3 regions of the Nocardia sp. NPDC004340 genome follow, and region 1 is predicted to be linked to each of the others. Evidence: riboswitches for the same ligand, from Rfam matches in the RefSeq annotation. Region 1 holds a riboswitch; each other region holds the start of a gene.

The links. Region 1 has a riboswitch for cobalamin ahead of cobN (cobaltochelatase subunit CobN). Riboswitches for the same ligand answer to the same signal wherever they lie in the genome.
Region 2: linked by a shared signal. The riboswitch ahead of ACWEOI_RS27425 (iron chelate uptake ABC transporter family permease subunit) and the one ahead of cobN (cobaltochelatase subunit CobN) in region 1 are both predicted to bind cobalamin.
Region 3: linked by a shared signal. The riboswitch ahead of ACWEOI_RS25145 (CbtB domain-containing protein) and the one ahead of cobN (cobaltochelatase subunit CobN) in region 1 are both predicted to bind cobalamin.

Annotation. Positions count from the first base shown of each region.
Region 1 covers NZ_JBSGDW010000003.1:257,986-265,964, reverse strand. Annotated here, with positions in the region: gene ACWEOI_RS13265 (DUF6345 domain-containing protein) at 1-904, shown strand, start outside; gene cobG (precorrin-3B synthase) at 947-2,146, opposite strand; gene ACWEOI_RS13255 (hypothetical protein) at 2,351-2,581, opposite strand; adenosylcobalamin-variant (AdoCbl-variant) riboswitch at 2,808-2,879, shown strand; gene cobN (cobaltochelatase subunit CobN) at 2,925-6,560, shown strand; gene ACWEOI_RS13245 (hypothetical protein) at 6,868-7,407, shown strand; gene ACWEOI_RS13240 (PPOX class F420-dependent oxidoreductase) at 7,483-7,863, opposite strand; gene ACWEOI_RS13235 (alpha/beta fold hydrolase) at 7,873-7,979, opposite strand, start outside.
Region 2 covers NZ_JBSGDW010000008.1:77,571-85,549, reverse strand. Annotated here, with positions in the region: gene ACWEOI_RS27445 (DUF2567 domain-containing protein) at 1-377, opposite strand, end outside; gene bsaP (biotin synthase auxiliary protein BsaP) at 377-592, opposite strand; gene bioB (biotin synthase BioB) at 733-1,770, opposite strand; gene ACWEOI_RS27430 (TetR/AcrR family transcriptional regulator C-terminal domain-containing protein) at 1,881-2,465, shown strand; cobalamin riboswitch at 2,507-2,640, shown strand; gene ACWEOI_RS27425 (iron chelate uptake ABC transporter family permease subunit) at 2,675-3,706, shown strand; gene ACWEOI_RS27420 (ABC transporter ATP-binding protein) at 3,703-4,518, shown strand; gene ACWEOI_RS27415 (ABC transporter substrate-binding protein) at 4,535-5,554, shown strand; gene ACWEOI_RS27410 (alpha/beta fold hydrolase) at 5,588-6,739, opposite strand; gene ACWEOI_RS27405 (SRPBCC family protein) at 6,835-7,302, opposite strand; gene ACWEOI_RS27400 (ATP-binding protein) at 7,334-7,979, opposite strand, start outside.
Region 3 covers NZ_JBSGDW010000006.1:256,737-264,715, reverse strand. Annotated here, with positions in the region: partial or broken gene ACWEOI_RS25165 (NAD-glutamate dehydrogenase) at 1-1,996, opposite strand, end outside; gene ACWEOI_RS25160 (IclR family transcriptional regulator) at 2,079-2,876, opposite strand; gene ACWEOI_RS25155 (histidine phosphatase family protein) at 2,899-3,471, opposite strand; gene ACWEOI_RS25150 (CbtA family protein) at 3,468-4,274, opposite strand; gene ACWEOI_RS25145 (CbtB domain-containing protein) at 4,297-4,512, opposite strand; cobalamin riboswitch at 4,553-4,679, opposite strand; cobalamin riboswitch at 4,876-5,041, shown strand; gene metE (5-methyltetrahydropteroyltriglutamate--homocysteine S-methyltransferase) at 5,197-7,461, shown strand; gene ACWEOI_RS25135 (short-chain fatty acyl-CoA regulator family protein) at 7,522-7,979, opposite strand, start outside.

The sequences.
Region 1 (7,979 bases):
CAACAACCACCGGGTGTCGTCGGCGGCCTGCGGCGCCACCGACCGTGAGGCGCAGGACCGGCTCTGGAACGAGCGGTTGTTCTACGGCGGCGCGGTGTCCGACGAGTGGTACTGGTGGCGCTGGGCGGGTCAGTTCCCCCTCGAAGTCGACCTGAGCATTCCCCTTCCGCGCCAACCGATGTCACTGCGCCTGGCCCGCCGAAACGCTGACGCCGACACGGTGTCCGCGCTGGGTGAACGGCACGGGTTGCGGGGCGTACTCGCCGAGCCCGCATCCCCGGTCACCGAGGAGTCTTGTGCGCGAGCCGAATTCGAACCCCGGCTGGTCATGCATCCCGACGGCAGCTACCAGGCGTTCTACGCCGAGCCGGACCGCAGCGTCAACGGCCGCACGCCAGAGGAGATTCGCGACCTCGCCGACCGGGCGCTGCGAGACCTGGACCTCGGCCATGACCTCGCCTTGGCCGGAATGTCGGCCACCTTCCACGCGGGCGCGAGCCGCGACGGCGATAGCGTCGCGGCCGCGGTGGCCGACTACACCCTGCATTACCGCCAGCTCTACGACGGCGTCCCGGCCGTCGCGGGCGGCGACGGTCAGCTCACCCTGACCCTCGACCCGACCGGCCGGCTCTGCTCGATCTCCGACACCACCGTCCCGATCCTGGGAGCCGAGCAGGCCCACCCGCCCACCACGGACGACCCCGATGCCTGCACGGCGCTGACCGAGGCGACCGCCGCCCGCGCCGAATGTCTCGGCGGCCGTGCCCGTCTCGCGGTCGTCCCCGACTCCCGCGAGATCGGCTACCGCTACGACCGTGACGGCGCGGCTCTGGTCGCCCGCCAGACGATCGAGATCACCGGTGGTCGCTTCCGGATCCGCGACATCGTCGAGGTCACTGTCTGAAGGGCGCGCAGAGCGCCGATCGCACCGGTTCGGCGGGATCGGCTAGCCGGCGGGGATGACGCGGTAGCCGTCGGTGGTGGCGATGACGTCGGTGACCGCGCCCTTCGGGCGGCCACAGCGGCGGTCGCAGCCGGACCAGTGCTGGCGGCCGGCGACCACGACGTCGGCGGCGTCGAGACCCTCGCGGGCGAATTCCGGTGCGTCCGTGGGGAGGACGCGGCCGGAGTCGACGGCCTCGGCGACGTCGGCGCGGACGTCGGTGAGGGACTTGGCGCAGCCAGGCATGCCGGCGCAGGCGCTGACCTGGAGCCACGGGGAGGCGGTGTCGAAGATCAGGCCCATGGGGGCCAGGACTCGGACCACCTGTTCGGCGGGCCATTCGTCGAGGTCGGCGAGGATCAGGCTGCGCCACGGGGTGACGATGATCGGGCATTCGACGGCGGCGAGGAATTCGGCGGTGCGGGCGGGGAGGGAGCCGAGGCGCACGCCCGCGCCGAGGGCCACCCGGCCGTCGGACTGGGTCATCCAGCCGATCGGAATGTCTTGGGGGCCGGGCGTTTCCAGGAGGTCGCCGGAGACGTCGAGGTCCGGGTGAGCGGTGCGGAGGCGGTCGGTCAGGCGGGCCGCGCCGTCGGGGATCTCGTGCAGACGCCAGTGGCCATCGCGCAGGTCGAGGAAGCCGTCGGCGGCGGCGAGCATGAGGTCGACCGCCGCGTCGGCGCGGAGACGGAGGCCGGAGTCCTTGCCCGCCAACAGGAGTGCGTAGGTGTGCTCGTCGAGCGCGTGCACGCCGATGTCGCCGCCCAGGCCGCTGACATCGCCGCGGCCGTCGTCGAGGGTGAACAGGACCCGGCCGGGCAGGTCCGCGTAGCGCGGCTGTGCGCGCAGCCCTTCGTCGAGAGCGGGGACCAGGGGATGCACATCGGTCCAGCCGCCGACGCGTCCCGACAGCGGCGAGGCGATGATGTTGCGCACCCGCTCATGGGTGGCGCTGGGCAGCAGTCCCGCCTCGGTGAGCCGTTCGGTGAGCGCGGCCGCGTCGCGGACCTGCCGGAACTGGATGTTCCCGCGCGAGGTGAGCTCGATGTTCCCGTCCCCGAGGTCGGTGGCCGCGGTCGCGAGGGCCTGGAGCTGGGTGGGGGAGAGGAGTCCGCCGGGCACCCGGATACGGGCGAGGGGACCGTCGGCTGCTTCGTGCAGGCGCAGCACGCCCGGGCAGGAGTCGGGATCGGTTCGCGTCATGACGCCACCCAGCGTACGGAGGATGCCGAGACCGGGCACGGCCGCCCGGGGTCGGGTTCGCCTCCACGTCTATCTACATTTGGAGATATTGCAATCTAACTATGTGTCCCCGGCATGGCAGGACCGAAAGCAAAGAAAAGAAAAGACTCCGGGACGGGGGAGTCCCGGAGTCCGGTTGCCGGATCGGTCGATTCGCCGGGCGGTTCAGCCCGCGCGGTGCGGTTCGATGGCCGCCGGCGCCCCGCGGCGGCGGGCGAAGGCGGGTGTGGTTTCCCAGGTGTCGTTGAGCAGGCTGGGAACGTTGTGGTGGTCGGCGTGGTCGCGGTGCACGGTGGTGCTCATGACCGTGAGACCGAACAGGATGGTCGACGCGCAGATGATCCCGGCGACGAGCGCCCACTGCGAATGACCGGAGCCGGCGGCCGTGAGAGCCATGGCCAGCGTTGCGAAGGCAACCAGTACGCAAAAGTATCCCGACCAGGCAGCAAAGCGGTTCCGCCTGACCCATCCTGGAGTGAGTGGCATACCGGCAGCGTACGCGCCGACCAGTCGGTTCCCCAGGGATGTGAGCCAGCCTTGGCCGCACTGTGATCGGCGCCCGCACGCGGCGACGCGGGCGCGATATCGGGCTCGCGTCGGCGGCGCGATAGCATCGGCGAGCTCGTCGAACGGAAGAAAGCCGGTGCAATTCCGGTGCGGTCGCGCCACTGTGACAGTCAGACCTTCCCGGCGAGCGCCGAACCGTGCTGGGCGCGTCACCCTAGGAAGGCCGAGACCCTTGATCCTGTTGCTGTCCACCTCCGATACCGATCTGTTGAGCGCGCGCGCCAGCGGCGCCGCCTACCGGCTGGCCAATCCGGCCCGGCTGCTGCCGGAGGATCTGCCGGTCCTGCTGAACGGTGTGTCGCTGGTGATCGTGCGCGTGCTGGGCGGTAAGCGGGCCTGGGAGGAGGGCCTCGAGACGGTGCGCGCCAGCGGAATTCCGGTGGTCGCCCTCGGTGGTGAGATCGCGCCCGACGCCGAGCTGATGGAGTGCTCGACCGTGCCCGGCGGTGTCGCCGCCGACGCCCACAACTACCTGGCCGCGGGCGGCCCGCGAAACCTGCTGCAGCTGCACAACTTCCTGTCCGACACGGTGCTGCTCACCGGCGAGGGGTTCGAGCCGCCGGTGGAGATGCCGAGCTGGGGCGAGCTGGAACGCCACGCCTGCCCCGTCCCGGACGACGCGCCGACCGTGGCCGTGGTCTACTACCGCGCCCAGCACCTGGCCGGGAACACCGCCTATATCGACGCGCTGTGCACCGCCATCGAGGCCAAGGGCGCTCGCGCGCTGCCCATCTACTGCGCCTCGCTGCGCACCGCGGAGCCGGAGCTGCTCGCCACGCTCGGCACCGCCGACGCGCTGGTGGTGACCGTGCTCGCGGCGGGCGGCACCAAGCCCGCCACCGCCTCGGCCGGCGGCGACGACGAGGCGTGGGACGTGGGCGCGCTCGCGGACCTGGATGTGCCGATCCTGCAGGGCCTGTGCCTGACCAGCGGCCGCGAGCAGTGGGAGGCCAATGACGACGGCCTGTCGCCGCTGGACGTGGCCACCCAGGTGGCGGTGCCGGAGTTCGACGGCCGCATCATCACGGTCCCGTTCTCGTTCAAGGAGTTCGACGCGGACGGGCTGTCGTCGTACGTGCCCGACGCCGAGCGTTCGGCTCGGGTGGCGGGTATCGCGGTGCGCTACGCGCGGCTGCGTCACATTCCGGCCGAGCGCAAGAAAGTCGCGATCGTGCTGTCGGCGTACCCGACCAAGCACGCCCGCATCGGCAATGCCGTCGGCCTGGACACCCCGGCCAGCGCCATCCGGCTGCTCAGCGAGATGCGCGAGGCCGGTTACGACCTCGGCGCGCCCGGCGAGATCCCCGGCCTGGAGGCCGCCGACGGTGACGCCCTGATCCACGCGCTCATCGCGGCGGGCGGGCAGGACCCGGACTGGCTGAGCCAGGAACAGCTGGAGGGCAACCCGATTCGCATCGGCGCCGACCTCTACACCAGCTGGTTCGAGACCCTGCCCGAGGACCTGCGCGAGGCGGTCGTCGAGGCGTGGGGCCCGCCGCCGGGCGAACTGTACGTGGACCGCTCCGCCGACCCGAAGGGCGAGATCGTCATCGCCGCCTTGCGTTTCGGCAATGTGGTGTTGATCGTGCAGCCGCCGCGCGGTTTCGGCGAGAACCCGGTCGCCATCTACCACGACCCGGATCTGCCGCCGAGCCACCACTATCTGGCCGCCTACCGCTGGCTGGCCGCCGCGGAGGGCTTCGCCGCCGACGCCGTGGTGCACCTGGGCAAGCACGGCAACCTCGAGTGGCTGCCCGGCAAGACCCTCGGCATGTCCGCCTCCTGCGGCACCGATGCCGCGCTCGGCGACCTGCCGCTGATCTACCCGTTCCTGGTCAACGACCCGGGCGAGGGCACGCAGGCCAAGCGCCGCGCCCACGCCACCCTGGTCGACCACCTGATTCCGCCCATGGCGCGCGCCGAGACCTACGGCGACATCTCGCGGCTCGAGCAGCTGCTCGACGAGCACGCCAATATCTCCGCGCTCGACCCGGCCAAGCTGCCGGCCATCCGCCAGCAGATCTGGACGCTCATGCGCGCGGCCAAGATGGACCACGACCTCGGGCTCACCGAACGCCCGGACGAAGAGGTCTTCGACGACATGCTGCTGCACGTCGACGGCTGGCTGTGCGAGATCAAGGACGTGCAGATCCGCGACGGCCTGCACGTGCTCGGCCAGGCCCCGGCGGGGGAGGCCGAGGTGGACCTGGTGCTGGCCATGCTGCGCGCCCGCCAGCTGTGGGGCGGCGAGGTCAATGTGCCGGGTCTGCGAGAGGCGCTGGGGCTCAGCGAATCCGGTGACGAGAAGCGCGACCGGGTGGACGCCTTCGAGCAGCTGGCGCGCGAACTGGTCTCGGGCATGCAGGAAGTCGACTGGGACGTCGACTCCATCGACGCGGTGACCGAGGGCGTGTTCGGCGGGGAGCTCGCCGCGGCCGCGGGCCTCACCGACGTCGCCGCGCGCCTGGACGAGACGCGCCGGGTGCTGGGCTTCGCCGCCGCCGAGGTGGTGCCGCGACTGCGGCAGACCGGTGTCGAGGTCGCCCGTATCCTGCACGCGCTGAATGGTGGTTTCATTCCGGCCGGACCGAGCGGTTCGCCGCTGCGTGGTCTGATCAACGTGCTGCCCACGGGCCGCAACTTCTACTCCGTCGACCCGAAGGCGGTGCCGTCGCGGCTGGCCTGGGAAACCGGTCAGGCCATGGCGGATTCGCTGCTGGCCCGCTACCTGGCCGACCACGGCGAGTACCCGCGGTCGGTGGGCCTGTCGGTGTGGGGCACCTCGGCCATGCGCACTTCCGGCGACGACATCGCCGAGGTGTTCGCGCTGCTGGGTGTGCGGCCGGTGTGGGACGAGGCCAGCCGCCGCGTCACCCGCCTGGAGGCCATCGAGCTCGAGGAGCTGGGCCGTCCGCGCATCGACGTGACCGTGCGGATCAGCGGCTTCTTCCGTGACGCGTTCCCGCACGTACTGGCGCTGCTCGACGACGCGGTGCGCCTGGCCGCCGGGCTCGACGAGCCCGCCGACCGGAACTACGTGCGCGCCCACGCTCAGGCCGACCTGGCCGAGCACGGCGACGAACGTCGCGCCACCACACGCATTTTCGGCTCCAAGCCCGGCACCTACGGGGCGGGCCTGCTGCAGCTCATCGACTCCAAGAGCTGGCGCACCGACGACGACCTGGCCCGCGTGTACACCGCGTGGGGCGGCTTCGCCTACGGCCGCGACCTCGACGGCGCGCCCGCCGCCGACGACATGCGGACCGCCTACAAGCGAATCGCGGTGGCGGCCAAGAACACCGACACCCGCGAACACGACATCGCCGACTCCGACGACTACTTCCAGTACCACGGCGGCATGGTGGCCGCGGTGCGCGCGTTCACCGGCTCGAACCCCGAGGCCTACATCGGCGACAGCACCCGCCCGGACGCGGTGCGCACCCGCACCCTGTCGGAGGAGACCACCCGGGTGTTCCGGGCGCGCGTGGTGAACCCGCGCTGGATCGAGGCCATGCGCCGGCACGGCTACAAGGGCGCGTTCGAGATGGCCGCCACCGTCGACTACCTGTTCGGCTACGACGCCACCACCAATGTGGTCGCCGACTGGATGTACGAAAAGCTGGCCGAGTCCTACGTTTTCGACGAGACCAACCGCAAGTTCATGGAGCAGTCGAATCCGTGGGCGCTGCACGGTATCGCGGAACGTTTGCTGGAGGCGGCGGAGCGGAAGCTGTGGGAGCAGCCCGACACCGCCACCCTGGACCGGCTGCGGCAGGTCTACCTGGAGACCGAAGGCGAACTGGAGTAGGCGATTTCGCGTACCCGGACCGGGGTGGCCCGCAGGACAGCAGCGGACAACCCCGGTACAGGGGGGGTTCCCACCGCCGGTTCGTAAGAGGAGTATGAGAACCGGACCCGGCGTCGGGCTCGGGGAAGCGGCGGGGCCTCCGGTGATATGCGAGTCATACTGCCGGACCGAATAATTCGAAGTGGGGAATCCCCGATTCACTGCGGTCCGCGTGCGTGCGTCCGAGTCGTAGATCACGACGTCCCATGATGGTACGGACGTTCACTCGGTGATGCGGTGAATCGGTCCCTCGACGTAGGGAACCATCATGAGAATCGCCAAGATCGCCGCTACCGCTCTGCTGTCCGTCGCCGCGCTGTGTGTGGCCACGGTGACCGCCCACGGCGAACCCGCTGTCGCGGCAACGGGAATCAGCGGGGCGGACCGGGGTGTCGACTACTCCGTCTCCCTGGCCCAGGACCGCAGCGCGGTCACCACCAAGCTGGCCTCGGGTCATTTCGAGCTCGCCGGCGGCGCGGTGAACATCATCGCGCCCTCGGGGGAGACCCTCGCGGCGCTGCCGCTGGTCTACCAGGCCGCCGACCGCACTGTCACCGTCGTCCCCGAGGTGAACGCCGACGCCACCGAATTGACGGTGCGCCCGGCGAATCCGGCCGATGTCGCCGCACCCAACGGTGATGTCGTGGCGTTGCAGAACGTGGCCAATGCCGGATCGGTCGTCGCCGGGGCGCTCATCGGCTGTGTGGTCGGGGCCGTGATCGGCGTCTTCTTCTTCGTGGTCGGCGCCGTGATCGGTTGCGGTGTCGGCGGTTTGATCGGCGCGATCATCGCGAACGACCAGCCCTGATCGCCTGATCCCGAAGCAAGTAGCGCGAAACCACGTCGCCGGACCGGTCGGTTCGGCGACGTGGCGTGAATGCGCTTATGCCGGAAGGATCTCGATGCCGATGGTGCCCGCATTGCCGCGGCGCAGCTTGCTTCCGGTGATGGTCAGCCAGCCCAGGATCCCGTACTTGCGCTTGATGAGATCGCGCACGCGGTCGCTGCCCGCGTCGTCGAGCACGGTCGCGCGCCCCTTCACGATCTCGCCGTGCGTCTTGCCGCGCACATCGCAGGGTTGCAGCGTCACGTCGGGATTGCGCCGGATGCGCTTGACCTTCCAGCTGTCGGTGACCGTCCACACGTAGAGGCGGCCGCCGTCGAGCGCGGCCCACAGCGGTGTCGCCACCGCGGTGCCGTCCTTCTTGTAGGTGGTCAGGTTGACGTAGCTCGCGGTGCCCACAGGCCCGAACGGGTTGTCCACGCCCGCAGCCTATCCGGTCTGGCCGCCGGACGCTCCCAGGCGCACGAGGTCGCGGGACGCGGAGAAATCGGCGACCAGGTCGGCGAAGGCCGCACCGTGGGTGAGCGGGAGATAGT
Region 2 (7,979 bases), on a different contig from region 1:
TCGGCCACCGCCTCGCCGACCACCTTGGTGAGCAACGCGCCGAGCGCGGAACCGAGAATGATGCCGGTCAGCAGGACCGGGCCCCGCACCCGCCGCCAGCGCCAGGCCGCGACCGTCCCGAGCACGCCGAGCACGATGCCGATCAGCACGAAGATGGCGAGCGCGTCGAAACGGTGCAGGCTCTCACCGGTCAGCGCGGTGCCGCGGTCGGGTTCGACCACCAGCAGTTGTTCCGCCGGAGCGAGATACGCCCAGGCCACCCCGGCCAGAGCGCTCACCGCGGCGAGCGCGGCACACACCGCCGCCGCCGCACGCACTTCCCGCATCAGTACATCGACGCGTAGTCCGCCCGGCTCGGCGGCGAATGTGGCTGCCACTAGCGGTGTTCCAGGCTCGTGGAGTCGAGCACCCCGTGGCGCGAGCACTTGGCCCACCAGCCGTCGGGGCTGACCTGCACGATCATGCGGCGTCCGCATTGTTCACAGAAGCGCGGCGGCTCCAGGCCCAGGGCCGCCGCGGGGGGTACCGGATCGTCCAGCCCCGGCACGACTCGCTTGCCCGTGAAAGGGTTGTAGCGCTCCTCGATGTCCACGACCACCTCGATGGATCCTTCGCGTATCGAACTCGGCGGGCAGATCAGGTCCAGGGGAATGCAAACCCCCGCACCCCTACCGTACGAGACGGGTTCGGGGCATTGGCCCCGAACCCCCTTTTTCTCTCAGTGGATTTCGCTCAGAGCGTTTCGTTGAGCGCCTTGATCGGCATCTTGAGTTCGCCGAGCAGATCGATGTCGGACTCGGCCGGACGACCCAGGGTGGTCAGGTAGTTGCCGACGATGACGGCGTTGATACCGCCCAGGATGCCCTGCTTGGCGCCCAGGTCGCCGAGGGTGATCTCGCGGCCGCCGGCGAAACGCAGGATGGTGCGCGGCATGGCGAGACGGAAGGCGGCGACGGCGCGCAGCGCGTCGGCGGCCGGGAGCACCTCGAGGTCACCGAAGGGGGTGCCCGGGCGCGGGTTGAGGAAGTTCAGCGGCACCTCGTCGGGCTCCAGCGAGGCCAGGTCGGCCGCGAATTCCGCACGCTGCTCCAGGGATTCGCCCATGCCGAGGATGCCGCCACAGCAGACCTCCATGCCGGCCTCGCGCACCATGCGCAGGGTCTCCCAGCGCTCGTCGTAGGTGTGGGTGGTGACCACGTTCGGGAAGTGCGAGCGCGCGGTCTCCAGGTTGTGGTTGTAGCGGTGCACGCCCATGGCGGCCAGCTGGTCCACCTGCTCCTGGTTCAGCATGCCCAGCGAGCAGGCGACCTGGATGTCGACCTCGTTGCGGATGGCCTCGACGCCCGCGGCGACCTGCGCCATCAGGCGCTCGTCCGGACCGCGCACCGCGGCCACGATGCAGAACTCGGTGGCGCCGGTCTTGGCGGTCTGCTTGGCCGCCTCCACCAGCGAGGGGATGTCGAGCCAGGCGGCGCGCACCGGCGACTGGAAAAGGCCGGACTGCGAACAGAAGTGGCAGTCCTCGGGGCAGCCGCCGGTCTTGAGCGAGATGATGCCCTCGACCTCGACCTCGGGGCCGCACCACTTCATGCGGACGTCGTGCGCCAGGCCGAGCAGCTCCTCGAGCCGCTCGTCGCCGAGCCGCAGGACCGCGAGGGTCTGCTCCTGGGTCAGGCCGACGCCGCGCTCGAGCACCTGCTCGCGAGCGATGGCGAGGATGTCATCGCCTGCGTTGGTACCGGCTTCGGTGGTGACGGCTACCTGGGTCATGTCCGCGGGAATCCCTTCGTCCGGCCGTGTGGCCGAGCAACTTGAACGGTGTTCAGGGTAGGCTAGCAGCCCGGAACGTGAGCCGGAACACGAGAGGGTCGGATTCTTCAGTGCAACTCCATCGCACGGACGTGGTCGACGGGGCCATCGCCATCCTCGACCAGTACGGGCTGGCGGATCTCACCATGCGCCGCCTGGCCACCTCGCTGCACGTCCAGCCCGGCGCGCTGTACTGGCACTTCCCCAACAAGCAGGCCCTGCTCGGCGCGGTCGCCGACCGCATTCTCGCGCCCATGGACGAACCGGTCCGGGCCGAGGAATGGTCCAAGCAGATGACCGAACTCGCGCACCGGCTGCGCGAGAGCCTGCTCGCCTACCGCGACGGGGCCGAACTGGTCTCGGCCACCTACGCGTCCCGCCTCACCACCAGCAAGGGCCGGGAACGACTGGCCAGCGCCGCGATTCGCGCCGGCATGACGCGTGAGGAGGCCGAACTGGCCGCCTACACGCTGCTGTACTACGTGCTCGGGCAGACGGTGGACGAGCAGTCGCGCATCCAGATGGACTCCGCGGGCGCGCTCACCGAGGAGAACTCGCCGCTGTACGACATGCCCGACGCCACCGCGCGATTCGACTTCGGATTGCAGCTGTTCGTGAGCGGCGTGCGGCATCTGCTCGGTTCGCGGATCCGCTGACCTTCGCGGACACCGGGATGAACCGACCAGTCGGAACCGGCGAAGGTTCCGGACGGTAGGGTTCCCCTCGTCAGTATCGGCGGGTGCGGGAATCCGGTGGGAATCCGGAGCGGTCGCGCCACTGTGAGCACCGGATCCCGGTGCGAGTCAGACCTCCCCCGCCGCGCAACACTCTGGAGAGGCCGCGTCATGCCCGAGGAGCTACCGCGATGAGCCGCGCGCGGACTTCGCTCGCCCTGCCCGTCATGGGAGCGCTGCTGGTCGTGGCCATGATCGTCGCGACCGGATTCGGCGCGGAGACGATCCCGGTGCGCGAGGTGCTCGCGGTGCTGCGCGACCGGCTGACCGGCACCGCGCACACCGATCTCGGGCTCGACACCATCGTGTGGCAATTGCGGGTGCCGCGAACCGTTCTCGCCGCCATCGTCGGCGCGGGCCTGGCGGTCGCCGGGGCGGCCATGCAGACCCTGGTCCGCAATCCTCTCGCCGACCCCTACCTGCTGGGCGTCTCCTCCGGTGCGGGCGTCGGCGCGGCGGCGGTCATCACCTCCGGGGTGTTCGCCGGGGCCGGACTGTGGGCGCTGTCGGCGGGCGCGCTCGCCGGGGCCTTCGCCGCCGCGGCCGCGGTATTCCTCATCGCCCTGGCCCAAGGCGGGCTCACGCCACTGCGTCTCGTGCTCACCGGCACGGTGCTGGGCTCGGCCTTCGCCGCCTTCAGCAGCTACCTGATCTTCCGCAGCAGTGACCCGTCCGCCGCCCAGTCGGTGCTGTTCTGGCTGCTCGGCAGCCTCTCCGGCGCGGACTGGACCCGAATCCTGTTGCCCGGCTGCGTGGTCGCGGCCTGCCTGACCGCCCTGCTGCTCGCCGCCAACTGGCTCGACGCGCTGAACCTGGGCCCGGACACGGCGGCCTCCATCGGAGTTCCGGTGCGCGAGTTGCGCATCGCGCTGTTCGTCCTGCTGGCGGTCCTGGTCGGCGTGCTGGTGGCGGTCTCCGGCGGCATCGGTTTCGTCGGGCTGGTGGTCCCGCACGCCGCCCGGCTCCTGGTCGGGCCGCGCCACCGCGTCCTGCTGCCCGCGAGCGCCCTGTGCGGGGCCACCTTCCTGGTCGTCGCCGACGCCGCCACCCGAGTCCTGGTCCGCCCCACCGAGATCCCGGTCGGCGTCCTCACCGGCCTCATCGGAGCCCCCGCCTTCCTGCTCCTCATGGGCCGCCGCACCTACCGATTCGGTCCGGCGTGAGGCCCCGCCGGGCCGGGTCGCGTCACCGGGGCGCGGGCGAGCTGCGGGCCGCCGGACTGGCCTGCGCGGCGGGACGGCGCACGGTGGTCGCGCGGGTCGACTTCACGGTGTCGCCGGGCGAGACGGTGGGCATCGTCGGGCCGAACGGCGCGGGCAAGACCACGCTGTTGCGGACCCTGGCGGGGTTGATCGCACCGGTCGAGGGCGGTGTCGAGGTGGATGGCCGTCCGGTGCACCAGGTTTCGGCGCGGGAGCGGGCGCGGCTGGTGGGTCTGGTCGGGCAGGACGAGGTGCCGCCCACCGATCTGCTGGTGGGTGAGCTCGTGGCGTTGGGCCGGACGCCGTACCTGCCGCCGTGGGGCGCGGGCGGGCCGGGCGAACGGGCGGCCGTCCAACGGGCGCTGGGTCGGGTGGATCTGGCCGGGTTCGAGGGGCGCGCGGTCGGGCGGCTGTCCGGCGGGGAACGGCAGCGGGTGCTGCTGGCGCGGGCGCTCGCCCAGGACACGCCCGTCCTGCTGCTAGACGAGCCGACCAACCATCTGGATGTCACCCATCAGCTCGAATTGCTGGCACTGACCCGGGAATTGGAACGGACCGTCGTCATGAGCCTGCACGACCTGACCCTCGCGGATCGGTTCTGCGACCGGGTGCTGGTGCTCGACGACGGCCGGGCCCGCCCCCTCGAACCGCCCGGCACCGCGCTGCGGCCCGAGGTGCTCGACGAGGTGTTCGGCGTGCGGGCGCGCCGGATACCGGATCCCGACACCGGTGATTCCCATCTGCTCATCACGGCTCGAACGGCACAGTCTTGACTCGAAAGGCACGGTCTTGAACAGGATCCTTCCGCTCGTCGCGGTCACCGCCATCGCGGGAGTGCTCACCGCCTGCGGATCGCCGCAGGCGGCGACCGGGAACATGACCGTGCGCAATTGCGGTGCGGAACAGCGGTTCCCGTCGCCCGCGCAACGCATGTTCGTCAATGACGGGAACCTGATCTCCATGGTGCTGGCCCTGGGAGCCCAGGACCAGACGGTGGCGGTGTCGAGCCTGAAGCGGGACGCGGACACGCTGCGCAAGCATTACGGGGACGGCGTGGACCGGCTCAATTCCGTTGCCCCCGACTATCCCTCGCGGGAGACGGTGCTGGCCCAGCGCCCCGACGTGATGGTGGCGGGCTGGAACTACGGCTACTCGGAGTCGGCGAATCTGACGCCGGAGTCGTTGCGGGCGGCCGGCGTCGCGCCGTACGTGCTCACCGAGAGCTGCCGCCGGCCCGGCGGCGAGCGGGGTGTGGTGGATGCCTGGACCGCGCTGCGCACGGATCTGACCGCGCTGGGCGCGATCACCGGGCGCGCGGACCAGGCGGCACGGGTCACCGGGGATCTGGATCGCCGAGTGTCCACCCTGCTGGCAGCGCCGCAGCCCGAGCGGCGGCCGACGGTGTTCCTGTTCGACAGCGCCTCCGACACCGTCTTCTCCAGCGGGCAATACGGTGCGCCGCAGGCGATCCTGGAGGCGGCGGGCGCGCGCAACGCGCTGTCCGATGTGGCCGACACCTGGACGGCGGTGTCGTGGGAGCGGCTGGCGGCGGCCGACCCGGACGCCATCGTGTTCGTCGACTATCCGCCGCAGACCTTCCAGCAGAAGGTGGATCTGCTGCGCGGCAAGCCGGGCATCCAGAATCTGCGGGCGGTCACGCAGGGCCGTTTCCTGAACCTGCCGTACGCGCTGTGGACCAGCGGGCCGTTGAACATCGACGCCGCCGAGCAGGTGCGGGCGCAGCTGGAACGCTGGAACCTGGTGCCCGCCTCGGGCATTCGCCCCGCCGCCGACGACGCGGTGCGCTAGGCGGACCACGCCGAGCCCACCGGCGCGGCCCGGTCAGTGGCCCACCGCGGCGGCTCCGGACTGATCCCGCCACAGCTGCCGCACGAACGGCACCACCTGCTGTTCGATGACGGTGTTGTACTCCTGCGGCCGCTCGATCGGATTGGCGTGCCCCGTGGTTCGCGTGGTCACCACCAGCAGGGTCCCGCGCACCCCGCCGACCCGGTCGATGAGCACCTGGTGCGAGTACTCCACGTCCACCACCGGATCGTCGTACGGGTCGTGCGGCCGGATGAACACGATGGCCGGGCGTGGTTTGCCCGCCGCGGGTTTGGCCAGCGCCCGCAGGTCGTCCACCGCGCCGCCCGCCACGATGGCCTTGAACTGCGCCTCGATCAGACCGTTGCTGGCGGCGTCGGTATTGAGGATCTTGGACCGCAGCACATCGTCGACCGCGCGCCGGAACTCGCCGCCGCGGATCACGTAGCGCCCGCCGACGAAACGGTCATGGCGCGCATACACTTCCACGGCCAGCCGCAGCATGCGGCTCTCCCGCGCCCCGGGCACCCAGCCCATCCAGCGCAGCATCTCCTCGCCCTGGTCGCGGCTCTCCGGCCGCACCGCGTTCAGATCCACCGGCGTGCAGTCCAGGATCACCGCCCGCACCCGTGTGCCGTCGCTGTCCTCGTGCAGGTGCTTGGCGATCTCGAGCGCGATGACCCCGCCCATGCTGTGCCCGGCCAGCACCACGTTCGGCACCTTGGCGGCGGCGGTGACCTTCACGATGAGGTCCGCGATCACCTTGGTGTCGATACCGGTGTTGTCGTAGCGGACCGCCCACACCGACCCCAGCCGCGACAGCGACGGCAGCGCCCGCGCGGTGTCCCCGGCGTCGAGGACGCCCAGCCCGACCAGGTCGAAGACGGCGGTGTCGGTGGCCTGCAACTCCGCGGGCGCGGCGATGGGCAGCACCGAGGGTTCGGTGCGGGCCAGCCGATCCTGTTCGGGGAGTACGTCCAGGCCGATGTACTCGACGAACGCGCCCAGCGCGACCAGCGGAACCAGGCCCAGTCGCAGGGCCAGCAGCCGGGCCCGCCGGAAGCGACCCCAGCGCGCGCCGAGCCGGGTGGACCGCAGGCGGGCGCGCCGTCGCCGATCGTCGTGGTCGGCGGCGCCGGACGGATACGGGAACCCCGGCAGGGCCATCAATCCACTGTACGAATTTCCGGCTCGTCATCCAGGCTTGTGCTGCGCGTCATCCGCTGGTACCGCGCGCGTCACCTGCGCGTGCCGCGGCGGAATCAGTGTCCCTCGGCGCGTTCGGCGAGGGCGGCGAGATTGTGCAGGGCCGTGCGGAAGCCGACCTCGTTGTCCTCCGGGGACAGCCCCGGCGGCAGATTGTCGTGCTGGGCGGTGACGCGGGTGCCGCCGGGCGCGTCGTCGAGGGTGTAGGTGACCGTCATCTCGCCGGTCAGTTCCGGATTGTCGGTCTCGAACTCGATGGTCTGCACCACCTCCCGGTCGGGGACGACGCGGGCGAAGACCCCGTGGAAGGTGTCGGTGTGCGGGCTCGTCTTGCCGGCCTCGGCGGGCAGGTCGTAGGTCAGCGAGATGCGGAACCGCCCGCCGACGCGGGCATCGAATTCGTGGACGCGGCTGGTCATTCCGTCGGGCACCATCCAGGTCCGGACCGAATGCGCGTCCAGGAGGGCGCGGAAGACACTGGGACGCGGAGCACCGACGAACTTCTCGACTCGAGTGGAAGGCACGGGCGCCACCCTACGCTCGCTGTGACCAAGATCACGACAGCCCCGGCGCAGCCGTGCCCGCGTCGTCCGGCGCGACCGGCAGGGTGAGGGTGGCCAGGGTGCCGCCGCCGGGCGCGGGAACCAGTGTCACCGAACCGGAATGGACCGCGGCGACCCACTGCACCAGCGACAGTCCGATGCCGTGCCGCCCGCCCACGCCGACCGCGCCGCGCCGGAACGGGTCGGTGAGCGCGGGATCCAGCCCGCGCCCGTGATCGCGCACGGTCACCTGCCCCGCCGCGACCCGGACCTCCACCGGCGGCCCGCCGTGCACCAGCGCGTTGTCGACGAGATTGCGCACGGCCAGGGCCAGCAGCTCCGGGTCCGCCCACACCGCGGTGGGTTCGGTATTCAGCCCGATCTCACCGCCGCAGTCGGCGACCACGCCCTCCACCAGTTGATCCAGGAACAGCCGCTGCCGATCCAGTTCGCCCGCACCGGTTTCCGCGCGGGTGCGGGCCAGCAGCCCGGCGACCATGCGGCCCATGCGATCGGTGAGCGAGCGCGCGTCGGTGACCGCGCGGCGGGCGTCGGCCGGATCCCGCAGCGCGGCATCGAGATAGAGGCGCAGGGTGGCCAGCGGCGTGCGCAATTCGTGCGACGCCTCCGACAGGAACCGTTCCTGCTCGTCGAGCATC
Region 3 (7,979 bases), on a different contig from region 1:
GGGCATCGGTATTGATTCTGCCTCCGCCACGGGCGAATTCGACGCGGGCCAGGGCGGTGAATCCGAGGTTGCCGCCCTCGCCGACCACGGTGGCCCGCATGTCGGCGGCGTTCACCCGCACGCCGTCATTGGCCTTGTCGCCGACGTCGGCCTGGGACTCGGCGGTCGCCTTGACATAGGTGCCCACGCCGCCGTTCCACAGCAGGTCGACCGGTGCGCGCAGGATCGCCCGGATCACCTCGTCCGGTGCGGCCGCGTTGACCGAATCCGGAAGTCCCAGTGCCGCACGGATTGCCGGGCCGAGCGGCACGGACTTCGCGGTGCGTGGCCAGACCCCGCCGCCGGTGCTGATGAGGTCGCGGTCGTAGTCCGCCCAGGACGAGCGGGGCAGCTGGAACAGGCGCTTGCGTTCGGCGTGGGAGACTCCGGCCTCCGGTCGCGGGTCGAGGAAGATGTGCCGGTGGTCGAACGCTGCCACCAGCCGGATGTGCTCGCTGAGCAGCATCCCGTTGCCGAAGACGTCACCGCTCATGTCGCCGATGCCGGCCACCGTGAAATCGGCGGTCCCGGTGTCGCGGCCCATTTCGTGAAAGTGGCGCTCGACGCTCTCCCACGCGCCGCGGGCGGTGATGCCCATCGCCTTGTGGTCGTAGCCGACCGACCCGCCCGAGGCGAACGCGTCGCCGAGCCAGAAGCCGTAGCCGGCCGCGACCTCGTTGGCGATATCGGAGAAGGTCGCGGTGCCCTTGTCCGCGGCCACCACCAGGTAGGTGTCGTCGCTGTCGTGGCGGACGACGTCGCGGGCCGGGAGAACCGAACCCGTCGCCGCGTCGATATTGTCGGTGACGTCGAGCAGTCCGGCGATGAACTGCCGGTAGCAGGCGATACCCTCGGCCAGCTGCGCGGCGCGGTCGGCCGCGTCGTCGCAGGTGGGGCGCGGGGCCTGTTTGACGACGAATCCGCCCTTGGCGCCGACCGGCACGATGACGGCGTTCTTTACCGCCTGGGCCTTGACCAGCCCGAGCACCTCGGTGCGCAGGTCCTCCTTGCGGTCCGACCAGCGCAGGCCGCCGCGCGCCACCGCGCCGAACCGCAGGTGCACGCCTTCGACCCGGGGTGAGTAGACGAAGATCTCGAATCGTGGCCTGGGCTGCGGGAGTTCGCCGATGTGCTGCGGGTCCAGTTTGAACGACAGCACCTCAGCACGGCCGTCACGCACGAAGTAGTTGGTGCGCAGGGTGTTTCGGACGAGGGTGGTGAGGGCGCGCAGAATGCGGTCGGCTTCGAGCCCGACGACGCGGCCGATGACCTCGTTCAGGCGATCGGTCAGTTCGGCTTCGGCGGCTGCGCTGCGCGTGTCCGGCGCGAACCGAGCGTGGAACAGCTCGACCAGCAGTCGCGCGGAATCGGGGTGTGCGGCGAGGACTTCCGCGATCCGTTCCGGGCTGTAGGGGAATCCGCTCTGGCGCAGGTATTTCGCGTAGGCGCGCAGAATGGACACCGGACGCCAGGCCAGGCCCGCGCTCAGGACCAGGCGGTTGAAGGCGTCGCTCTCGGCGTCGCCGCGCCAGGTGGCGGCGAAGGCCGCGGTGAAGCGGGCGTTCGGTTCCGCGCCCGCCGGCGGCTCGCCGTCGAAGGCCAGCCCGAAGTCGTAGATCCAGCACTGGTTCCCGGTGGAATCGTCGAGCGGGTAGGTCCGTTCGTCGAGGACTTCCACGCCGAGGGATTGGATGACCGGCAGGATGCGGCTGAGCGAGACGGCCGCCCCCGCGATGTAGAGGGTGAGCCGCAATCGTCCGCGTGCTCGTCCGGTGGGCGCGTGCAGGGCGACGTCGAACGACTCCGGTCGCAGCGCTTCGATGCGGGCGATGTCGGCGGCGGCGCGGTCGGGGCCGAAGTCGTGTTTGTACCACTCGGGCAGGGCGTGGGAGTAGGCCGTGGCCGGTGCTTCGGCTGCCATTCGGGCGTGGAGGGCGTCGTCCCAGTCCTGCGTCATCGTCGGAAATCTCCCCGGTGCGGCGGTTGTCTATACAACAACATACAACCCCTGTGAGTGGTCTCACAAGGGTGCCGCCGAGTCAGGGCGTGACGGGCACCTGACCGGCGATGCGCGAGGTCAGGCGCTCGGCGCCCCACCGCACCGCCTGCCCCACCACCTCCGGCTCGGGGTTGGACAGCGTCCGCCAGGTGGTGCTCAGGGCCGCCACCGGACGGCTGTTGTGATCGAAGACCGCCGCGCCCACCGATCGCAGGCCCGCCGTCACCAGCTCCACCTCCTCGGCCCAGCCGCGGGCACGCACCTCGTCCAGATCGCGCCGCAGCTCGGTCAGCGACCGCGGTCCGCGTCCGGTGCGGGTGAGGAAGTCGGAACGCTTGGCGTACAACGCCTTCACCTGCGCGTCCGGCAGCGAGGCGAGGATCGCGCGCCCGTTCGCGGTCAGGTGCGACGGCAGCCGGACCCCGATATCGGTGATCAGCGAGACCTCCGCCGCGGGACCCGAGCCGGGACGTTCCTTCAGGAGGTAGACCGTCTCGTTGCCGTGCAGAATGCCCAGATGCACCGCCTGCCCGAGCTGCCGGGCCAGCTGGTGCAGGATCGGCTGCGCCAGCCGTTCCAGCGGCTCGTGCCGCAGATAGGCCGAGCCGATCTCGAAGGACGTCACGCCCAGCCCGTAGGCCTGGTCACCCGGTACATAGACCACGAATCCGCGGTCCACCAGCACCGACAGGATGTGGTACACCGACGAGCGCGGCAGCCCCAGATCGCGGGCCAGCACCGCCGCCCGGACCGGTCCCGGGCCGTGCGCCAGCCGGACGAGGATGTCGAGCGCCCGGCCGACGGCCGGAGAGGTGGTCGAACCCGAGGATTGCGCCATTCCCCGGATTCTGCCAGCGAAGTCAGTCCGCGAGCTCGTGCGCGGTCGCGCGCAGCGTCCACGCCGGGCCGCGGTGGTGCAGGGTGGTGGCGCTCAACGGTGGAATGTCGATGCGCCAGAACGACTCCGGGGGAGCGTCGAGGGTGCGCAGGACCGCGGCCCGCACGATCGCGGGATGCGTCACCGCGACGATCCGGTCGCCGCGCCCGGCCAGGCCGTGCAGCCAGACGCCGACGCGATCGATCAACCCGGTGATCGATTCGCCGCCGTGCTCGTGGAAGCCCGGGTCGGTGAGCCAGCCCATCAGCTGCTCGGGCGCGAGATCGTCCATCGCCCGACCGGCCCAGTCGCCGTGGTCCAGGTCGCGCAGCTCGGGCTCCGGGGTCCCGGTGAATCCCAGTGCCCGGCAGGTCTGTTCGGCCCGCAGCTCGGGCGCGAACAGCACCATCGCGGGCTCCGGGCCGGGCAGCCCGCCCGCCTGCTCGACCGACCGCGACCCGAGCGGGTCGAGCGGTTCGTCGACCGGGAAGCGGGCGGACCGCACGGCCTCGGTGATCGCGTGCGTCACCAGGGTGAGACGGGTGACCGCGCTCATGCCGCCACGGCGGGCGCGGCCGGGGAGCGGTCGCCGAGCAGGCGTGGCGCCAGCCAGGCGAATCCGACCCCGATGACCGCCCACACCAGCAGCTGGGCGGCGAACGCGTACAGCCGGAAGTGGTACAGGTCGTCGGCGGGGAAGCCCGGGAACACGATCGTGCCCGACGCGTCCCGCAGCGGTTCCGGCGCTTCGTGGAACGACGGCAGCAGCGCCAGCAGCGCGCCCATCACGACGACGAAGCCGGCCGCGGCGGCGACCCCCGCGGTCCAGGTGTCCAGGCGCGCGGTCAGCCTGCGGCCGAACCAGATCGCCGCGACCAACGCGATCGCGCTGATCGCGATCAGGCCCAGGTACAGGGCCGTGCGCTCCTCGATCGTGTCCGGGTTCCCGACGGACGGCGGGTTGGCCGGGTACTTCAGGAACGGCACCGCGTACAGCGCCAGGAACATGCCGCCCGACACCAGCAGCGCCAGATTGCGCGGCGAGATCTTGCCCGCCTTGCGCAGCGCCAGGAAGTACACGACCGCGAACAGCGCGCCCAGCGCGGCGCCGAACACGATCATCCCGAAGCCCAGTCCGACATTCTGCTGCTGCGCGCGGGTGAACAGCTCGGCCCCGTGGTCCATGTCCATGGGCTTCCCGGCGGCCTTGTCCAGCGCCATCTGCGCGTGGTCGCGGCCCTCTTCGAAGTCGATGGCGCGATCGATGATCGGCTCGGACAGGATCCGGGCGAACACGAACGCCAGCGATCCGCCGAGGGCTCCCAGCAGGACCCCTCGGCCGATGATTCGCTTTTCCATTGTGGTTACTCGATTCCCGGTGCTAGTGGCAGGGGAACCCGAGGAAATGCCGGCCGTCGTGCACGAACTCGTGCACGTGCATGTCGCTGCCGAACACCGACACCGCACCCTGATCGATACCGATGAAGTAGATCGCCAGCAGCGCCATCAGGGTGGTGCCGACCAGCCACAGCGCGGTGGTGGGGATGGAGAGCGCGCCGCTGCCGACACCGGAGCGAGGAGCGAAAGAGGTAGCCACGAAGGACTCCTTTGAGTCAGGGGGATTCCGCGTCCCCGTTGCCGATCGAACCGACGATGTGAGGGTCTGACTCGCATCCGTCTCGCGGGGAGACCGGGCTGCTCACAGTGGCGCGACCGTTCCGGCATTGCACCGGATTCCTCATGACATCGTCGATCAACCATACGAAAGCGCATCGCCGCTGGTCAATCCGCCTGCCCGGGTCGACCACCTGATGGGACGCCGCCGCGCGTGCGGGGATCGCGCTGGCGCTGGGCTATATTCGCCAACGCAACTGGTTCGCCGGAGGTGGAGTCGAGGAGCCCCTGACCCATTCGACGGCGTCGAAGCCCGCTGCCCGCGCTCGCGCGCCGGCCGGGTGAGAGGGAACCCGGTGGGAATCCGGGACTGTCCCGCAGCGGTGAATGGGAACGAACGCCGTCAGAAGCACTGGGCGCATGCCTGGGAAGCGACGGCCGGTAGGTCCGGCCTCGGCCTCGTGCCGGGGCCGACCCGATTGTCGGGTCGATGCCCATGAGTCCGAAGACCTGCCCGTCGTGCCGGATACGCCGTATCCGGCGGTCGTCGCCTCGTGGATTGGGCGTTACGCCGATCGGATCCGGGCACGGAAACATGCCGCATGGGCTCCGTCAGCGTACGCTCGTTTGGGCGGCGGTCATCGACTGCTGACCATGGAGTTCATCAATGCTGAACCCTGACAACACCTTCACCGCCACGGTGCTGGGCCTGCCGCGCATCGGCCCGAACCGGGAACTGAAACGCGCGATCGAGGCGTACTGGGCGGGGCGCATCGACGCCGCCGCGCTGCACGGTCTCGCGGGCGGACTGCGCGCCGCGCAACTCCTCGCGGTGCACGCCGCCGGACTCGATTCGGTTCCGGTGGGCACCTTCTCCTACTACGACCAGATGCTCGACACCGCGGTGCTACTGGGTGCGCTGCCCGAACGGGTGCACGGCGTCGCCGACGAGCTGGACCGCTACTTCGCGGCCGCGCGCGGCACCGCCGACATCGCGCCGCTCGAGATGACCAAGTGGTTCGACACCAACTACCACTATCTGGTGCCGGAGCTCTCGGCCTCGACGAGGTTCACCCTGCACCCGGACAAACCGCTCGCGGAACTGGAAGAGGCACTGGCGCTGGGCATTCCGGCCCGGCCGGTCATCATCGGACCGGTCACCTTCCTGAAATTGGCCAAGTCGGTGGACGGCAGCGCGCTGCTCGATCGGCTGCCCGATCTGCTGCCGCTGTACGAGCGGCTGCTGGGCCTGCTGGCGGCCGCGGGGGCGCGCTGGGTGCAGCTCGACGAGCCGGTGCTGGTCACCGATCTGACGGATACCGAACTGGCGCTGGCACGTTCGGCCTATCAGCGGCTGGCCGCGGTCTCCGCGCGGCCCGACCTGCTGGTGGCCTCGTACTTCGGACGATTGGGTGCGGCGCTGCCCGCGCTGGCGGACACCGGGATCGAGGGCCTCGCCATCGACCTGGTGTCGGGCGGTGACGCGGATATCGCCGCGGCGCAGCGTCTTTCCGGGACCCTGCTGGTCGCGGGCGTCGTCGACGGCTACAACGTGTGGCGCACCGATCCCGATCGGGCGCTGACCGGGCTGGCCGCGCTCGCCGCAGCCGGTGCGCCGGTGGCGGTGTCGAGTTCCTGCTCGCTGCTGCACGTTCCGTACAGCCTCGCCGCCGAGCCTGACCTGGAGCCGCGCCTGCGGTCCTGGCTGGCATTCGGGACCGAGAAGATCGCCGAGATCCGGCTGCTGGCCACCGTCCTGCATGAGGGGCAGGACGCGGCCGCCGAGCAGCTGGAGATCGCGCGAACGGCCGTGCTGGACCGGCGATCCGACGCGCGACTGCACGACACGGCGGTCCGCGACCGGCTGGCCGCACTGGACGCGACGGCCGCGCACCGGGCGCCCGCGGCGGAGCGACGGCGGTCACAGCGGGAGCGGCTGGACCTGCCGCCGCTGCCGACCACGACCATCGGTTCCTACCCGCAGACCGGCCGCATCCGGGTGGCACGCGCCGCCCTGCGCCGCGGCGAGATCGACCGGGCCGAGTACGACACCCGCATGCGCGCCGAGATCGCCGAGGTCATCGCGCTGCAGGAGGAGATCGGCCTGGACGTGCTGGTGCACGGCGAGCCCGAGCGCAATGACATGGTGCAGTACTTCGCCGAGCAACTGGACGGCTTCGCGGCCACCGCGCACGGGTGGGTGCAGTCCTACGGCACCCGGTGCGTGCGCCCGCCGATCCTGTTCGGCGACGTGACCCGACCGGCGGCCATGACCGTCGACTGGATCTCCTACGCGCAGTCGCTGACCGGCAAACCGGTCAAGGGCATGCTCACCGGGCCGGTCACCATCCTGGCCTGGTCCTACGTCCGCGACGACCAGCCGCTCGCCGACACCGCGCGCCAGCTCGCCCTGGCGATCCGGGACGAGACCGTGGACCTGGAGGCCGCCGGGACCGCCATCATCCAGGTGGACGAACCGGCCTTGCGGGAGCTGCTGCCCCTGCGCCGCGCCGACCAGCCCGAATACCTGGAATGGGCGGTGGTGGCGTTCCGGCTGGCGACCTCCGGGGTCGCCGACAGCACCCAGATCCACACCCACCTCTGCTATTCGGAGTTCGGTGAGATCATCGGCGCGATAGCGGGATTGGACGCCGACGTCACCTCGATCGAGGCGGCGCGCTCGCACATGGAGGTGCTCGACGACCTCAACGCGGCGGGCTTCGACCTGGGCGTGGGACCGGGCGTGTACGACATCCACTCGCCGCGGGTGCCCGGCGTCCGGGAGATCGAGGCGGCGCTGGCCCGGGCACTGAAAGCGGTTCCGGCCGAACGGCTCTGGGTCAACCCGGACTGCGGGCTCAAGACGCGCGGCACCGCCGAGGTGACGGAGTCGCTGCGCAATCTCGTGGCCGCGGCGCACGCACTGCGGTAGTCGAAGGCCGGGGCGTGCCGCATGCGCTGCGAACGAACGCGGTGCGCCCCGGCCGTCCGGTCAGGTGATCGGCGCGTACGGGATGGTCCGGGAACTGTTGTCGTCCACCCGGATCGGCCGGCCCAACTGCGGGAACGCGCGCTGCGCGCAGTCGGTCCGCTCGCAGACCTTGCAGCCCGCGCCGATCGGCACCGCCGTGCGCGGGTCGTCGACGGGCAGGCCGTGCGAGTACACCAGCTTGTCCGCGTAGGTCAGGTCGCAGCCCAGCCCGATGGCGAAATCCCGGGTGGGGGACAGGTATCCGGGCGTCTTCTCGTCGGTGGTGCGCGCCAGCCACAGATAGTTGCGGCCGTCGGGCATGCGGGCGATCTGGGTGCGGATGCTGCCCGGCGTGGAGAAGGCGTCGTGCACCACCCACAGCGGGCAGCTGCCGCCCACCCGGGAGAAGTGGAAGGCGGTGGCGGACTGGCGTTTCGAGATGTTTCCGGCGCGATCGGTGCGGACGAAGAAGAACGGCA